Regions from separate parts of the Ruegeria sp. SCP11 genome, predicted to be linked through region 4. Evidence: riboswitches for the same ligand, from Rfam matches in the RefSeq annotation. Region 4 holds a riboswitch; each other region holds the start of a gene.
What was found. Region 4 has a riboswitch for cobalamin ahead of ABLN94_RS16095 (aromatic ring-hydroxylating oxygenase subunit alpha). Riboswitches for the same ligand answer to the same signal wherever they lie in the genome.
Positions count from the first base shown of each region.

Region 1: another riboswitch for cobalamin. It lies ahead of ABLN94_RS15575 (glutaredoxin domain-containing protein); the one in region 4 lies ahead of ABLN94_RS16095 (aromatic ring-hydroxylating oxygenase subunit alpha).
Region 2: another riboswitch for cobalamin. It lies ahead of ABLN94_RS00325 (DUF1636 domain-containing protein); the one in region 4 lies ahead of ABLN94_RS16095 (aromatic ring-hydroxylating oxygenase subunit alpha).
Region 3: another riboswitch for cobalamin. It lies ahead of ABLN94_RS22715 (energy-coupling factor ABC transporter permease); the one in region 4 lies ahead of ABLN94_RS16095 (aromatic ring-hydroxylating oxygenase subunit alpha).

Region 1 covers NZ_JBDZYG010000009.1:189,684-193,863, forward strand. The annotation lists gene ABLN94_RS15560 (hypothetical protein) at 232-492, opposite strand; gene ABLN94_RS15565 (AraC family transcriptional regulator ligand-binding domain-containing protein) at 778-1,203, opposite strand; gene nrdI (class Ib ribonucleoside-diphosphate reductase assembly flavoprotein NrdI) at 1,139-1,615, opposite strand; gene ABLN94_RS15575 (glutaredoxin domain-containing protein) at 1,612-1,833, opposite strand; cobalamin riboswitch at 1,915-2,097, opposite strand; cobalamin riboswitch at 2,233-2,444, shown strand; gene ABLN94_RS15580 (hypothetical protein) at 2,657-2,794, shown strand; gene ABLN94_RS15585 (metal ABC transporter ATP-binding protein) at 2,794-3,552, shown strand; gene ABLN94_RS15590 (metal ABC transporter permease) at 3,545-4,180, shown strand, end outside.
Region 2 covers NZ_JBDZYG010000001.1:66,462-70,641, forward strand. The annotation lists gene cobN (cobaltochelatase subunit CobN) at 1-861, opposite strand, end outside; gene cobW (cobalamin biosynthesis protein CobW) at 865-1,920, opposite strand; gene ABLN94_RS00325 (DUF1636 domain-containing protein) at 1,917-2,297, opposite strand; cobalamin riboswitch at 2,391-2,600, opposite strand; gene ABLN94_RS00330 (LysR substrate-binding domain-containing protein) at 2,673-3,557, opposite strand; gene ABLN94_RS00335 (NAD(P)-dependent oxidoreductase) at 3,660-4,180, shown strand, end outside.
Region 3 covers NZ_JBDZYG010000021.1:34,554-38,733, reverse strand. The annotation lists gene ABLN94_RS22730 (heavy metal translocating P-type ATPase) at 1-102, opposite strand, end outside; gene ABLN94_RS22725 (hypothetical protein) at 292-564, shown strand; gene ABLN94_RS22720 (L,D-transpeptidase) at 607-1,269, opposite strand; cobalamin riboswitch at 1,485-1,697, shown strand; gene ABLN94_RS22715 (energy-coupling factor ABC transporter permease) at 1,774-2,457, shown strand; gene ABLN94_RS22710 (transglutaminase-like cysteine peptidase) at 2,563-3,171, opposite strand; gene ABLN94_RS22705 (MerR family DNA-binding protein) at 3,535-3,954, opposite strand; gene ABLN94_RS22700 (hypothetical protein) at 4,100-4,180, shown strand, end outside.
Region 4 covers NZ_JBDZYG010000010.1:85,521-89,700, forward strand. The annotation lists gene ABLN94_RS16090 (aspartate aminotransferase family protein) at 1-1,207, shown strand, start outside; cobalamin riboswitch at 1,314-1,517, shown strand; gene ABLN94_RS16095 (aromatic ring-hydroxylating oxygenase subunit alpha) at 1,631-2,854, shown strand; gene ABLN94_RS16100 (hybrid-cluster NAD(P)-dependent oxidoreductase) at 2,860-3,939, shown strand; gene ABLN94_RS16105 (DEAD/DEAH box helicase) at 4,095-4,180, opposite strand, start outside.

The sequences.
Region 1 (4,180 bases), on a different contig from region 4:
TCTTTGCACTGAATGCACTAGAGTCCATACAAGTTTCTCCCGCAAATCAGCCAATCACCGCGGATTACAGGCAGTTCCAGAAAAACGTGCTCGAACGAAAATACGGTTCGGTTACTCCAAGGTCGACTTTCAGACCTCTACTCGCAAGATCGCCTGCCAACCGTGTAGAAAAGAACTGGTGGAGTGGCTGGAGGCCCATATAGCCAGCCGACAACCGATATCAGTTAGCGATCAGAACTGTGTGCCCAACACCTCGATGGATATGTCCCAAAGCTTTTTGGCACTCATTTTGTCATACGCGTAGTCCGAATGTCCCCCTTGCAACGGATCGCCGGTTGTTGGTTCGGCGACATGGCGGCCTTCCAAATACAGGCCGGTCTTGCCGCGAAGATCGGGCGTTGTCGAGGCCCAGCAATAAGTTGCTGCGCCTTGCGAGATGGTCTTCCAGATGCCCGGGTAGTCTTTGATCAACTGCCCGAATTGTTGCTGCAATTCTGGTTCAAGACCGCGACCAGGCTCTGTTTGAATGCCCCCCAGGGTCAACCGCGAAGCTGATCACGCCGTGGCCCGCCCAAGCAAAAATGCAACCTAACTGATGACGAAGTCCGGCGCAGCCGGATACTCCCGTGCCAACTGATGCCAGGTGTCGGAAAGAAGAGATTTGAAGCTGTAACCTTCGCCCTTGAGGTGCCGCTGCAAGGAGCGTTCACTGACGGCCATCTCACGCGCGATACTGTGCATCCTTGGACGGCCGGCGGTCAGCGCGCGGCGCAGGTGTCAGCGCACTTGGTCGGCCAACGATGTAGTCTTCTCGGCCTTGTTCAAATCGGCCTCAGGCGCAACGTCCAGCATTGCCTGAAATTCGCAGTTGTGGCTGGATAACGGTGCCTTCAAATCGGCTTTGTCAAAGACAAGGCTAGCACGTGGCGCATTCCAAGTGATTGGGCAATCGAACCAGGCCTCAAGTCTTTCGCTTGGTCTACGCCGAAGCTCGATCAGTTTGGGTTTGATCATCTGCCCCCGACCAATCGAGTGGCTTTCATCGTTGCCACGGCGCACAGACGGCACCGAATCAATAGTCGACATCTCGGACACCGCGGCCATGCGGTCGGCATCAAAGCAGATCTTCCCCTCACCATCATAGAGGTTCAGCATCGCGTTCAGCGCGTGATAGTCCTGCTCGTTTACGCTGCTGTCGAGCATAGATGTCTCCTAGTTTTTCAAGCCCTGCGCGAACGCGGGCGATGTCGGTGTTGGCGCCGGCCAATTCGAAGGAATAGAGCAGCGGCACGTTGCATTTCTGGGCGGTGATGCGACCGGCCAAAGCATGGGTCACACCGAAATTGCGATTACCCGTGCCGATCACCCCCCTCGATTCCGCGCGCTTGGTCGGGTCGTTCAGAAACCGGATGACTTGTTTGGGCACTGCGCCACGGCCTTCGCCATCGGCATAGGTCGGGCAGATCAGTTCAAATCGGTCTGCGGTGTGTGGCAGCCGGTCAGTTTTCATCGGAATGCGTAAGAACGGCAGGCCCAGCCGCGTCACAAGGCGGTGGGTGTGTCCCGATTTCAATGAGAACAGACCAGCGCCGAGATCGGCGCTGTCATAGGTCAGGCCAGTTGGGCAATCATGTCGGAAAGGAAGCCCGACCAATGATCACTGTCGGCAACAAACACAGGTGCCTGACGATAACTGAGCTCGGTCAGGTGGATCATGGCGCTGTGATCCTCGGTCAGTTCTACGACGTCATAGATGATGCCTTTTGCATCCAGCGCGCGGGTAGTCCCGGTGCATTGTACGCAAGCGGGTTTGGAATATACGGTAATGCTCATTGCCCTCTATCCTTTTAATCAAAGCCGAGGACGCCACGGGCGAAATGAGCCCTAAGTACACCCCGAACCCTCCGTTCGCGGTTATCATTCTTGCCTGCGGCAGGTCTCCTGGCTTGCGGATAATCGTTCAAACTGGCCTTCCCAAAAGCACGCTTTCAGTGGCGTATTCAGCCGAACTCTCCGCTTGCAGTTGCGGAGGCAGCGCCGGCGTTTCACCGGTTTCCCTCTTAGCTTTCGACAGGAACCGAAAAACAGAAGCAACATCATATTGTGGTTTGAGAAATTGAATTGTTGATATGCTGTGTAAGTATGGCGCTGTTTTCTTTTTTCCAGGATACACGTCTAGCGCAGTAAAGGGCCAAAACTTAAGGCACGCTCTTGTCGAATCAACCCGGTTTGTGTTTTGTCGCCCGCGATGGTTCCCAACCGCAACCTGCGGGACGGGATAAAAGGGAATACGGTGCGGCCCTGTTGCAAAGGCCAAATCCGTGACTGCCCCCGCAACTGTAGGCGGTGAGCGACCCGAGATCGTCCACTGGGCAAACGCCTGGGAAGGATCGGGACAGCGTCGACCCGCAAGTCAGGAGACCTGCCATCCGACTATGAATGAACCTGGGCGGGGTGTCCCAGAGGGAGATGACAATGTTTAAAACGGCCTCCGCCGTCCAAAGCCTTGCACTCGCTTTCCCCTCGTCCGAATGGAGGAGGCGATGCTTGTGCCATTGCAGAAACTTGAAGCCCGGCCCTGTATAACTCGTGGGGTCATTGTCGCCTTATTAAAGCCAATCGATCACCTGTCCGTATTAGTCGCAGGGGAAACCCGATGAACCGGCGCGCAACCGATCTGGACGCCGGGTCGCAGCGGGGTCGCTGTTTGACGGAATTCAGCATACCGGTGCTGGTTGCGGGCGCTCTGGCCCTGTCTGCGCTGTTGTGGCTTATGATCTACGCGGTGATTTGATGTCGGCTGTTCTGCAAATCCGCGATCTGAGCCTTGGATACACCGACCTGACGTTGTTCCGTCGTCTGTCCATGGATATCGATGCTGGCACGACTCTGGCCGTTCTGGGGGCCAATGGGTCGGGCAAAAGCACCTTTGTCAAAATGCTGCTGGGGCTGATGGACCCACTATCTGGCAGTTTGAACTGGCCCAAGGGCCGCCCCGCTGAAGTTGGCTACTTGGCGCAGATGACTGAGTTCGACAGACGCTTTCCGATCCGCGTACGCGACCTTGCCGCAATGGGTGCGTGGCGCGGCTTTGGCTACCGCTCCGGGCTGGACAGCGCCGCGCGCGAGCGGATGACGGCAGCACTGGACGAGGCCGGGGTGCTGGATATTGCCGATCGTCCGTTGCACATGCTGTCGGGCGGTCAACTTCAGCGCGCTTTGTTCGCGCGCGTGATCATGCAGGACGCCCCTCTGATCCTGCTGGACGAGCCCTTTGCCGCTGTGGACCAAAGTACCGAGGCGCATCTGCTGTCAATCATCCGTCGGTGGCGAGACGAAGGCCGCGCCGTGGTGCTGGTGGTGCATGATCTGTCGTCGGTTCTGGATCATTGTAGCCACGCCCTGCTGTTGGGTGGACAGGAAGCAGCCCATGGTCAGGTGAATGACGTCCTGACCCCGGACCGGCTGGTCGCGCAGGGATATCTGTCCGAGAGCCAAGCCTCTTGGATGTTCCGGAGCAACCCATCCCCAGCGGAGAACGCGCATGTATGACCTCCTCACTGAAATGTGGAGCTTTGCCTTCATGCGCCGCGCCTTCGTGGTGACTACGGTTCTGTCGGCCTCGGTCGCACCAGTAGGTGCATTCCTTGTGCTGCGCCGCCTGTCGCTGGCGGGTGAGGCGATGGCTCATGCGATCACGCCCGGTATCGTCATCGGCTTTGTCACCGCAGGTCTGTCGGTTATGTCGCTGCTGGTTGGCGGGCTGATCGCTGGCGTCGGCGTCGCCATTTTGACGGCATTTTTGGCGCGCCGAACCATCCTGCGCAGCGATGCAAGTCTCGCCTCGCTTTACCTGATCGCACTGGCGGTGGGGATCTTCATTCTGTCGGCTGCGGGCTCTGCCGTTCCGCTGAAGAGCTTCCTTTTTGGCTCGATCCTCGGGATCGATGATGCCTCGTTGTTGCTTGTGGCCGGAGTTGCCACGGTAACGTTGGTAGCCTTTGCCTTCCTCCTGCGGCCCTTGATCGTCAGCACTTGCGATCCGGTGTTTTTTGAAACCCAGACGCGCCGCCCTTGGCTGGTCGATCAAGGGTTCATGCTGCTGCTGGTCCTGAACCTGCTGGCTGCGTTCAAGACGCTGGGTACACTGATGGCTGTTGGCCTGATGATCCTGCCTGCG
Region 2 (4,180 bases), on a different contig from region 4:
CACCGGCACATTGGCGGCGTCCAGCGGCGAGATGCCCGACGCGCCTTTGCCCGAAAACGAAGTGGCGTTGATGATGGCCGACGGGGCTAGCGCTGCAACATGCTCGCGTAGCCAGTCGGCGGCGGCTGGAGCTTTCAGGGACGGGGCGAATATGCCAATGGCCTCGAGTCCTCGGGCGCGCAGGCTTCTGATCAGCGCGGCGACCGGGGCGGTGTCGGCAGAAGTCAGATAGGCGCGGTAGAACGTAACCAGAATGCGTTTTGCGTCATCAGAAAACGCCGTGTCGACCGGAATAACGCCACGATCAGGGCACCAAGCGCCGTACTCTGGGAGGGTTTTGGCTCCCATCACCGGCCCGGCGTAAAGACCGGCCGCCAGCGCCATCTGTGCCAAAGCGGCCTGCGCTGCAACTTCGCCGCCGGTATCGCATAGATGCGTCAGTCGGCGCAGCGTCGAGACGGGCAGGGTAGAGTAGTCGTCCAGCCGCGTGTCCTCGCGCCCGTCGGCTGGTAGTACGGCCAAAGCGATGCCCTTGGCCTGTGCCAACGTCAGAACCTGCTGCAAGCCATAGGACCAATAGGGCACCCCACCGATTAAGCGGATCAAAATACCCTTGGCCCCCTCTAGCGTCTGTTCGACATAGGTGTCGACGGACAGCGGGTGTTTCAACGCCGTCAGGTTAGCCAGCCGCATCGTTGGCATACGACCCTCGGACCCGCCCCCGCGATGCCAGCCTGCCGCGAATGCGCCTAGGTCGCTGTCAGAGAACGACAGCACCACCAAATCCGCCGGGCTTTGGCCCAGATCGGTTGGAGTCTCTGTTTCCTCTAACCCGTGGCTCTCGCGGAAGACGACATGCATGGCTTACTCTGCAGCCTCGGTCACACCAACAAGGATATCACGGATTTCGGCCTCTTTGATATCGTCATGCTCGGCGATGACCACCAGACGCGAGCGGCGTTTTTCGCCGGATGCCCAAGGGCGGTCGTACTGGTGACGGACGCGAGCGCCTACGGCCTGGACCAGCAGGCGCATCGGTTTGCCGGCAACTGCCGCGTAGCCTTTGACGCGCAGGATGTTCAGCTCTTTAGCCAGACGTTCGATTTTGGCAACTAGGTCAGCCGGGTCAGTCTGTTCCGGCAGCTCAACGATGATGCTTTCGAAATCGTCATGTTCGTGGTCGTGGTGGCCGTCGTGATGCGACGGGCGGGCGTCCATGTCATCCTCGGCTGCGGCTTCCAGACCCAGAACGACGCGCACGTCCACGGCGCCTTCAGCCACTTCCACGACGGGCAGGGGGCGTGGGGCCTCGGCGGCGATGACTTCCTTGGCTTTGGCCACACCTTCGGGACCGGCCAGATCGGGCTTGGTCAGCAGGATGATGTCGGCGCAGGAGATCTGGTCCTCGAACACCTCGGACAGGGGTGTTTCGTGGTCGATCGAGTCATCGGCCAGGCGCTGGGCGTCCACGGCCTCGACATTCGGGGCGAAGCGACCTGCGGCGACGGCCTCGGCATCGGCCAGAGCGATCACGCCATCCACGGTGATCTTCGACCGGATATCCGGCCAGTCGAACGCTTTCAGCAGCGGCTTGGGCAGGGCGAGGCCGGAGGTTTCGATCAGGATGTGATCCGGGCGCGGTTCCAGCGCCATCAGTGCTTCGATGGTCGGAATGAAATCATCGGCCACGGTGCAGCAGATGCAGCCGTTCGCCAGTTCCATGATGTTTTCCGCCGGGCAATCCGGGATGGCGCAGGATTTCAGGATGTCGCCATCGACGCCCACATCGCCAAATTCGTTGACCACCACGGCCAGACGCTTGCCCTGCGGGTTCTGCATCAGGTGCTTGACCAGAGTGGTTTTACCCGAGCCCAGAAAGCCGGTGATCACAGTGACGGGGAGTTTCTCGAGGTTGCTCATTTCAGGGCTCCAATCGGGGGAATTCGGGCCGCACAGTTTTTGCGGAAATGTTCGGGGCGCTCGCGCCATTTGACCAAGCCGTCCTCAGTCGCGAGGTACTTGGTGGCACCTTCGACAATGGTTTCGACATGGTCGTTTTCGTTGAGGTGTTCGTAGACAAAGGTCCAGCGATCCGGCCCACCGCGCAGCACGATGGAACAGCCTTCATCACAGTTCGACAGGCATTCCACGGCTTTCAATGTGATGCCCTCGGGCAGATCCGCTTGTTCCAACGCTTTGTGAAGCAAGGTGCCGGGCCGTCGCGCGTCGTCCTCGACGGGCAGGCCGCGGCGGCACGTGGTACAGACCAGCAACTCGACTGGTGCGGTCACGGTCATGTCTCTCATCCCCCAAATCCTCATTGCGGGGGACGGGGTTTCATGCGGGCCACGTGTTGCGACATGGACCCGACACCGGAACACCCCGCCCGGATTCATCTTCGGGTGCTGGCAGGTCTCCCGGCTTGCGGATGTCAGAGGCGGGCCTCTGTCGGATGTCCCGCCTTCCCGGCCTTTTGGGCCAGTGGCTTTGGGCACCCTCTCCGGTCACGGTCGCGGGGGCGGCTGCGTTTGGCGGAAGATCCGTTGACGCATTCCCTTTTCATCCATCAAGTGATGGACACCAACGCACCGGACATGCGGCACGGGCAGGGGGCTTGTCAAGCGCGAGGGGTAAGACGAAATCGTTCAGATCAGAAAAGCGACTAGGTTGTGTCAACCAGCGGCATCCGAGGCCAGCCGATCCCGCAGCCAGGCGCAAAATAAACCCGCCGCCGCCGACGGGTGGGCGGCTCCTTGAGCGCTGATCAAGTAATGCGATTGGGCAAAGGGAATCGCTGGGCCCGCGATGTCTAGCGGTGCACCCTGCCGGATCGCGTTTCTGGCGAAACGCTCCAACATCGTCGCGTAGCCCGCACCTGCCATAACAAGCTGCAGCGCGGCTACCGAAGTGTCTACCGAGTGCTGAGGGGGCTGATGCGTCGCTGTGATACCGTTGGCCTGAAAATACCGCGTCCAGTTGTCCTCATATCCAAGGATGTGGATGAGCGGGCTTTTCGGCAGGCCGCTCAGATCCGCTGAACCGTTATCAGCCCGACATACTGGTACAAGATATTCGTCGGTCAGTTTCTCGGCTCGAACACCGGGCCAGTCGCCATAACCCAGCCGGATTTCCACATCCACATCAGCGGGGGCGACACTGTCGTTCCAGATGTGCGAGATCAGACGAACGGGGATATCGGGGTGTTGCGCGGTAAAATCAGGCAGTTCCGCAGCTATCCAGTAAGTTGCCGTTGAGATCGCCGCCCGGATCGTCAAGGTCTGGCGCGAAGCGGGGCCGAACAGGCTGTTGGTGGACAGAGCGATGTCGGCCAATGCACGTCGCACCGTCAAAGAATAGGACTGCCCCAACTCGGTAAGCTCCAGCCGACGCGCGTTCCGGGTAAACAGTTTTTGCCCCAGTTCAGCCTCAAGCGAGCGGATATGCAGAGAGACGGCAGTCTGTGTCAGGCCAAGCTCACGCGCAGTGGTGGTAAAGTTCAGATGCCGAGCTGCGGATTCGAAGCTGCGCAACCATGCGGGATTTGGCAGACGGTCCATTGATCACCAAATTATTTTGACCATTACGTGCCGTATTATTCATTTTTGTTTCCGGCAGGCAACAAGGATACTCGGCCAAAATGCGACCGTCAGGAGGGAAATATGAAAGTCGGATTTATCGGTTTGGGGAATGTTGGCGGCAAACTCTCGTGCTCGCTGTTGCGCAACGGAGTTGATCTGACGGTTCATGATCTGAATCCTGATCTGTTGGCCGAGTTCGTGGCCCAAGGCGCTAAGGCCGCTGAAAGCCCGGCACAGATGATGCGGGATTGCAACGCGGTCATCACCTGTCTGCCGTCACCCGCAGCTTCGGACGCGGTGATGCAAGAGATGTTGCCCGAGGTCGGACCGGGCAAAATCTGGATGGAGATGTCGACCACTGACGAAGCTGAAGCCAAACGCCTTGGTGCCATGGTTATCGAACGCGGAGGCGCGGCGGTCGACTGCCCCGTATCCGGGGGGTGCCATCGGGCGGCTACCGGCAATATCTCGATCTTCGCGGGATGTGACCGAGAGACCTTTGAGCAAATCCTGCCTTTCCTGACCACAATGGGTCGGCGCGTGCTCCATACCGGTGAGTTAGGCTCAGCGTCGGTTTTGAAAGTACTGACAAACTATCTGGC
Region 3 (4,180 bases), on a different contig from region 4:
TGGACCGGCGGGGGCGATGTCGCCACACCCGCCGCTACCGCATGCGTGGTGACCATGTTTGTTTTCGTGGCCATGGTCGTGGCTATGGGTATCGGATGACATGATTGGACCTCAAGAATCTCTATGGTCCTTTGTAAATAGTTCCTACAGTAACTAGAGCTTCAATACCTTTTTCAATTTTTTTTTCAATCCGGTTCGTTGCCCGCGATATTGATGCTTCATTCCTTCTTGCGGGCTGGCCGCGTGAATGCAATCTAGTCGCAGAAGACGTAAAAAATTTGGAACAGGTCAATGCAGAAACGGATCGCAATTACCATCACGTTAGTCTCGATTACTGCCGGTTGCTCAGCCCAGTTCACAGGGGGCAAAAGCAAAGCATTCGAACCAGGTAACCTGCCAGATTCTGTCGTTGCACTGGCAGGGCCGGGGCAGGATCTGGCTACGGCACGCCTTTTACCAGATGACAATTGCTTCTGGTATGAGCACAGCGGACCTGTCGAGACGACATTGGTACCATTGCGCGCGACGAATGGCGCTCCGATCTGCGCCGCGCGCGACGCCTGATAAAAAAAGAGGGCAGCGACGTCCACCTACGCTGCCCAAAATTTATGAGCGGGCTGTGACGCTATCTTCGGCCGAGTATAAGTATGCGGTCGAGCCGATTTTTACATGTGGGTAGAGATCATTGATATGGGCCATGATCATTCTAACACATCCAGAACTTGCGCGACCACCGATGCTTCTGGGCTGAGGTGTACCGTGGATTCTGAGATAAGTATCTCGATCCCCAACGTATAGATAAAGGGCTCGAGAGCCGAGAGCATTACTTGGCCCGGGTTCCATGCCATCCCGAAATTCCGCGTATTCGGGGTTGCGCTCGATCATTGAAGCCGTTGGTGTCCAATGTGGCCACTCGACCTTGCGCCGGATAGCATAGGTACCGGGCTCGTAAAGGTTCCCACGCGCGATCGCTACGCCATAGCGCATTGCTGTCCCGCCTTCCTCGATATGGTAAAGATAGCGCGCGACGGCATCGACATGGATGTCACCAGGAACCAAACCATCATTTGCTACGACACGTCGTGGTAAAAAACGGTCATGAACGCCCCATGGATTTGAGGTCGCTGGATCGTAATCAAATGGCGTGACCTGGCTGTCCCAATAGGTCTTTTGCGACGAGGTTGGCCATGTTTTGGCGATCAATGGACTGGCCGCAGACGCGGAGAACAGCGCAGTGGTTGATTGAATGAAATGGCGCCTTGTCAGCATAGATCTCGTCCTGGTTCACAAGTTTAATGTATTTGCATCGCATTTTCGCGATCAAATTCGAGTCTTAAAGCCTCTAGCAGCTAGAGCTTCAAGAGGTTTCAGGTAACACTTGGTTTACCTAGTCGACCATGTCGCCGGTTGCGTGAACCCTACTTCGGTCGAGTCTACTTCGGACTAGGTCGCAAAGACAATTGACAGAAACGAAGCCGCCATTGTAGCGGTGAATTGTTTTCGGTTCCTGATGGCGGAAGCCAAAAGGATTAAAAGGGAATACGGTTCGGTGTTTTTAACGGCGCCAATTCCGTAACTGCCCCCGCAACTGTGAGCGGAGAGCGATGCCAAGACACCACTGGTTCGTAATGGAACCGGGAAGGTTGGCGGAGCGAGCACCCGCGAGTCAGGAGACCTGCCGTAAAACGCCGGGCTATGCCCAGACTGTATCTGTCGGCCTTACGGCCGATTCAACCTGACAAGCCGCCGGGTGAGGCGGTAGGGAGAAATAAAATGCACATCGAACCGGGCATCGTGAATGGTGCCAAAATCGCGCTTTCCTATGTTACCGCCGCAGGCGCGGCTACTTACGCAGCGAAAGAAACGTTTCCCACATTGCGTGCGAATGGACCTGCATCTTTTGTCATGCGCTCGGTGCTCGCCACCGTTGGTGTCTTCCTTTTCTTTGAAGTCCTGCCACACTTCCCGGTTGGTGTCTCTGAAGTCCACTTCATTCTGGGGTCGACGCTGTTCCTGCTTCTCGGTGCTGCACCCGCGGCTTTTGGATTGGCAGCCGGTCTGCTGATTCAAGGGGTGTTTTTTGCCCCGTTCGATCTTCCGCAGTACTTCATCAACCTAACCACTCTGCTGGTGCCGCTATTTGCGCTACAAGCATTGGCCAGCCGCATCATTGCACCCGGTACAGCATATGTTGACCTCAAATATGGCCAAGCTCTTGCCCTGAGTGCGATGTATCAGGGGGGAGTAGTCGCATGGGTTGCGTTCTGGGCTTTCTACGGCCAGGGATTTGGTGCTGAAACTATGGCGTCGGTTCTGTCCTTTGGCGGTGCCTATATGCTGGTAATAGTCATCGAGCCGATTGCTGATCTAGCAGTGCTTGCGGCAGCCAAGGCGATGCGCGGTTTGAACAGCACAGGTCTGGTGACTCCGCGCTTGTACAACGCTGCGGAAGCTTGACCAAAGTTTGAAGCGGTGCCCTAAACTGGGGTTGCCGCGAAACAACTGGTAGTCGCAGGACCAAAGCTTATTGTGGCGCGTCTCGAGGGCGCGCCACATTTGCTTTTAGCCGCTAAAAACCTGCACCCAACGGTCAGGGTGTAGTGGGTCCTGTATTCTTAGGAATAGATACCTAGTTTCTTTCCACGTTTTGATCCTGTTGGTAACATTGTCCAGAACCAAGTCGCCTTCACTCGAGCGATAGACAAGAACAGCATGGCCATTGCGATTGGTGTCCAAGACAGTCGCAATTAGTAGCTTCGTAGGATCCAAACCATTCTGCACAAGTTCAAACTTCTTTTGCAAAGCAAAGTCTTCGCAATCTCCTGACCCTTGCGTCGGCAATGTCCAGTATTCCTTTGTTCCATATTGGCTTTGATCCGAAACGGCGTGAATCCTCCGATTGACGCGCATGTTGATCGTTTTAACGATCTGCTTTTCCTGCGCCTCGGACAGTCCAGAACTACGAGTTTTCGCGCACGCCCAAGAGTAATCATTGCATAGTGATTTGGCCCCCGACGGCGCTTCAATCTTTCTATCAAGATCGATCAAGGGAAGCTCAGAGGCTTGCAATGCAGCGGCAGAGACAAAATAGCTGCATATAAAACAGACCATTGATAGATGACCCGACAGCTTTTTCGAAAACCTTCTCTGAACTAAAGTGGGATTTGTCATATCTGCCTTCCCCATGCTCGTTTCTCTAAGGTTCCGTAATTGCTAGTCCAAGAGTGCTCTATCGCAAGCCTTCATGTGTTTTGATGCATTGCAACAGCTTCCTAGCCTCTAGGGGCAAAGCGGCAAAAATTTGCAGATTCTATGGTATTTCTTACTTAGTTGACAGCATCAGAGCATCCACGCCATCACCGGTCCGGTATAGCTAACGGCGCGAACTAGAGGGTAAGCTGATCGCAATTCTTTCATTCAACAAAAATACAACAGAGATCGGCCGTCATCGCTGAGGGTTACGGAATACCGGGACAATAAAGCCGCTCCTCCACAAGCTGAGGTAGCCAGTTTCGGTTTTTCCGGGCGCTGCAATTAGTGGCCGCTAATGACATCTTTGACGACAGGTTCGTTGAGCAACGCCGTTAGCAGGGGGCATGATGCTGCTCCCTCAGTGCAAGTCTGCACAAATTCTGCCAATGCTTGCTCCAGCCGTTGGAGAGCGGCGATTTTTGACCTGACGTTTTCAAGGTGTCTTGTTGCGACGTCTTCGACGTCACGACAAGCTTGCTCGAGCGCTTTGGACAATTCGCGAAGTGCGCATGCATCCTGAATAGTAAAGCCAAGATCGCGGCAGCGTTTGATGAATCTAAGCTCGGATACTTCCCGTTCCGTGTAAGCGCGGCGCCCCGAGGCGGTTCGACCGGCTTTCTCGACTATGCCGTCCCGTTCGTAGTAGCGGATCGCCTCGACCGACAGGCCGGTCAATCTCGCCCCTTCGCCAATGGCAATCATGTGATGACCTTTCCCTTGAACCTGTAGCCACTACAGGATGCAATTTGTCTGTCATGATGTCGAATTTCGCAAACCGCACGAAGCAAAAATCGAAGAAGCCGAACCGGCTTCCGCTCGAGATCGTCAAAGTTGGAGAAAGCTGACTATGAGTAAATTTGTAGGGGCGAGTTTTCTTGGATCGTTTACCGCATTTGGCGTTGCGACCTGCTGCATCTTGCCGATGGCA
Region 4 (4,180 bases):
CTATTTCGAACGCGCCTTGGGGGCAGAAAAATGGGATGTGGGAGGAAAGCGCTACATTGACTTCAAACTTGGTGCCGCGAGCCAGATTTTGGGTCATGCTCACCCTGGAATTGTCGAGGCTGTCGCCCAGCAAATGCACCGGATGCCCTATACTGGTGATTGCCATCCGTTAGAGGTTGAGTGGGCGGAATGGCTAAGCCGACTATTCCCGTCAGCTGAACGTGTGCGCTTTACCGGATCAGGGACCGAAGCAACGATGTTAGCGTTGCGCGTTGCGCGCGCCCACAGCGGCAAGGACAAGGTGCTGCGCATCGACGGGCATTTTCACGGCTGGCACGATCTCCTGATTACTGGATCCAAACCTGGTGTGAACACGCCCCCGTCTCTGGGTGTTCCACAAGCAATATCGGACATGACAATTGTCGCACCACCTGATTTGGATCGGATAAACACCTTGCTGGAAGTGGACGGCACTATCGGGACAGTTTTCGTCGAAGCCTCTGGTGCAAATTATGGATCTGTGCCGTTGCCTGATGGATTTCTACCAGGCATTAGGCAAATCGCGGACGATCTGAACTGTGTGCTGGTTTTTGATGAGGTCATCACCGGCCTGCGCTGGTCGCCTGGTGGGCGTCAGGCGCGGGACGGTGTCGTACCAGACCTGACCACACTTGCCAAAATCGTGACCGGAGGATTGCCCGGTGGTGCGGTTGTAGGCAAAGCGCATCTGATGGAACTTCTAAGCCCGGCGGCAAACCGTGATGGCTTGTCCCCCCCGGTCAGCCACAAAGGAACGTTCAACGCGGCCCCGATGGTTGCGGCCGGCGCCGTGCGTGCGATGGAGATTCTTTCCACGGGCGATGTGCAAGCCCATGCCGATGCAATGGCCGAACGCTTGCGCCGTGGGTTCAATGCAGTCTTCGCACGACACGGGGTGCAAGCGTCGGCCTATGGTGACAGTTCGACCTGCCATTTGTATTTCGGAGCGCGCTCGATCGAGGGCTTGGATGCGGCTCAAATCCGTAAGACGCCTCCGGCATTAGTCAGGGGGCTAAAGGACGGGCTTTTGGCGCATGGGGTGGATTTCATGTCCCACACTTCGTGTGTCACGGGGCTGCCCCACACGCCCGCATTGATTGACGAGACGATTGAGAAGTTCGATGCCGTAATCGCGCAGCTTGTGATGGACGGTGTTCTGACGGTCTGAGAAACGTTTCAATCAAACGCATTATGCAGTAACACAAACCTAAGTTCTCCATGTCTGTTTTGGCGCTGGAATTGTCGCAAGCATTTCAGCGCCGATACGTGCCGGAAATATCCTGCGCGTGTGAGGTGCTGCTGTTTGATTCTCAAGCAGCAGAGAATTGGGAAGCCGGTGAAATTCCGGCACTGCCCCCGCAACGGTAACGAAGGTCAGGTTCGGCAATCAACCACTGGAACGAGGATTCCGGGAAGGTGTCGAAACCGGGCGCAAGCCCCTTCCAAGTCCGGAAACCAGCCTCTCAGATATGTCAAACCGCGGGTGGCGGTGGGGGGCACAGGTTTCGGACGTGATCCTCGCACGTCTCCGGACGGGTCTCCTTTGTCATCTGCCCAAGCTACGCCACGGGGCGCGGCAGGAGAGCTAGAAGTGAACAATATTCAAACCCTTTTGGCCCGTAGAACATCGGGTTACGCATTGGAACAGGCCTTTTACACCGATCCGGAGGTTTTTCAGGTTGATCTTGAAACCATTCACTATCGCGACTGGCTGTTTGCCATTCCGGCCTGCGAACTGGTTAAGGCCGGAGACTATGTAGCCCACACTGTCGGCGCGTATCGCGTGATCATTGTGCGTGGCGCAGACAATCAAATCCGGGCATTCCACAATACATGTCGCCATCGCGGCTCGGTTATATGCAAAGCAGCCAAGGGCAATGCGCCCAAGCTGGTGTGCCCGTATCACCAGTGGACCTACGAGTTGGACGGCTCGCTTCTCTGGGCCCGGGATATGGGGCCGGACTTTGACCCGAAACAGCACGGTTTGAAACCTGTTCACTGCCGAGAGCTGGCCGGGTTGGTCTATATCTGTCTGGCAGAAGAAGCACCGGACTTCGACACTTTTGCCAACACCGCTCGCCCCTACCTTGAGCCGCATGATCTGGCCAATGCCAAGGTCGCCTTTGAAAGCTCGATCATCGAGAAAGGCAACTGGAAGTTGGTCTGGGAAAACAACCGCGAATGCTATCACTGCGGTGGAAATCACCCGTCGCTGTGCCGCACCTTTCCCGACGATCCTGCTATAACAGGTATCGAAGGTGGTGAAACACCACCTCGTATGCAGGCCCATTTCGATCGCTGCGAAGCCGCTGGACTGCCCTCACAATTCTACCTGCATAGCGACGGGCAATACCGCCTGGCCCGAATGCCGCTGAACGAGGGCGCGGAAAGCTATACGATGGATGGCAAGTCCGCTGTGCGCCGTTGGTTGGGCCAATCGCCATTTGCGGATGCAGGGTCGCTGCTGAAGTTTCATTACCCAACCACTTGGAACCATTTTCTTGCAGACCACTCGATTGTTTTCCGCGTTACTCCGATCAGTCCGACGGAAACCGAGGTCACTACGAAATGGCTGGTTAATAAGGACGCTGTTGAGGGTGTCGACTACGATCTGAAACGCCTGACCGAGGTCTGGATGGCTACCAATGACGAAGATCGCCAAGTCGTCGAAGACAATCAGCTGGGCATCAACAGCCCGGCCTACGTGCCCGGCCCATATTCAGTCACTCAGGAATCCGGTGTGTTGCAGTTTGTCGACTGGTACTGCAACACGCTGGCGGATCGCTTGGCACCTGACGCGATAGCGGCGGAGTGAGGGAAATGAAAGATTTCAGCGCGCCAGTAACTGTCTGGCAAGACACTGAAACATTGGAATGCGTTTCGGTCGTTCCCGAGATGCCGAACACGGCGAGCTTTTCGTTTCGCGCTCCTTCGGGGGCGCAATTCGCGTATCAGCCCGGACAGTTTCTGACCTTGGAAATCCTGGCCCCGGACCAGCCGGGTGGGGTGGTGCATCGCACCTATACGATCTCTTCCTCTCCTTCGCGGCCACGGTCGATTACGATCACCGCCAAGGCCCAGCCCGACAGCATCGGCACACGCTGGATGTTGGACAACCTGCAACCTGGTATGCGGGTGAAAGCCATTGGCCCCGCAGGGCTGTTCAGTAATGCAGAAAGCAAAGCGGGGAAATTTCTGTTCATCTCGGCCGGGTCCGGCATCACCCCGATGATGTCGATGACCACCTGCATGTGGGATGAAGGCCGCGATCTGGATGTTGTCTTCATCAACTGTGCCAGACGGCCTTCAGAGATCATCTTCCGCCAGCGGTTAGAGCAGATGGCCAGCCGGACGCACGGTCTGGACCTGAAGTTTGTTGTTGAGGAACCCGATCCTTACCGCCCGTGGACTGGATATCAGGGCCAGTTCAACCAGCTTATGCTTGGCCTCATGGCGCCGGACTATCTCGACCGCGAGGTTTATTGCTGTGGCCCGGAGCCCTTCATGCAAGCCGTGCGTGATGCGCTTGCCGGTCTGGGCTTTGACATGGACAACTACCATCAGGAAAGCTTCGGCGCTCCTGTGGAGACCGAGGCGGATCAGCCGGAACTGGATGATATCATTCTGGACGATGATAGCAGCGCCGAGATTCTGTTCTCAAGTTCTGGTGTCACCGCCAAAGTCGCCGAGACCGACACGGTCTTGGCCGCTGCGCGTTCGGTCGGGTTGAACATTCCGTCAGGCTGCACCTTTGGCGTTTGCGGAACCTGCAAAGTTAAAAAGACAGCTGGCGAGGTTCACATGGTACACAATGGAGGTATTTCCGAGGATGATGTCGAAGCGGGCTACATTCTGGCCTGTTGTTCAAACCCGATCGGCAAGGTTGAGGTCGAAGTTTGATGCATATGGGGAAGCGAAAGGTTCGCGCTTCCCCTATTGGCCGTCGCCTGAGGAGTGGGGTTTCCAACTTTCGAATAGAAAACCCCACGCCCGCATAAGCATTTCTGCCGAACCGAAACCCTTATGCTAGTTCTAAAGCAACCGAGAGTTTCAGCTTATTTCTTGCGCATTGGAACCGCGTTGCCGCCCTTTTTCGATGCGGCGGCACGAGCGCGATTTTTTTTGCTATTTGGCTTTCCCT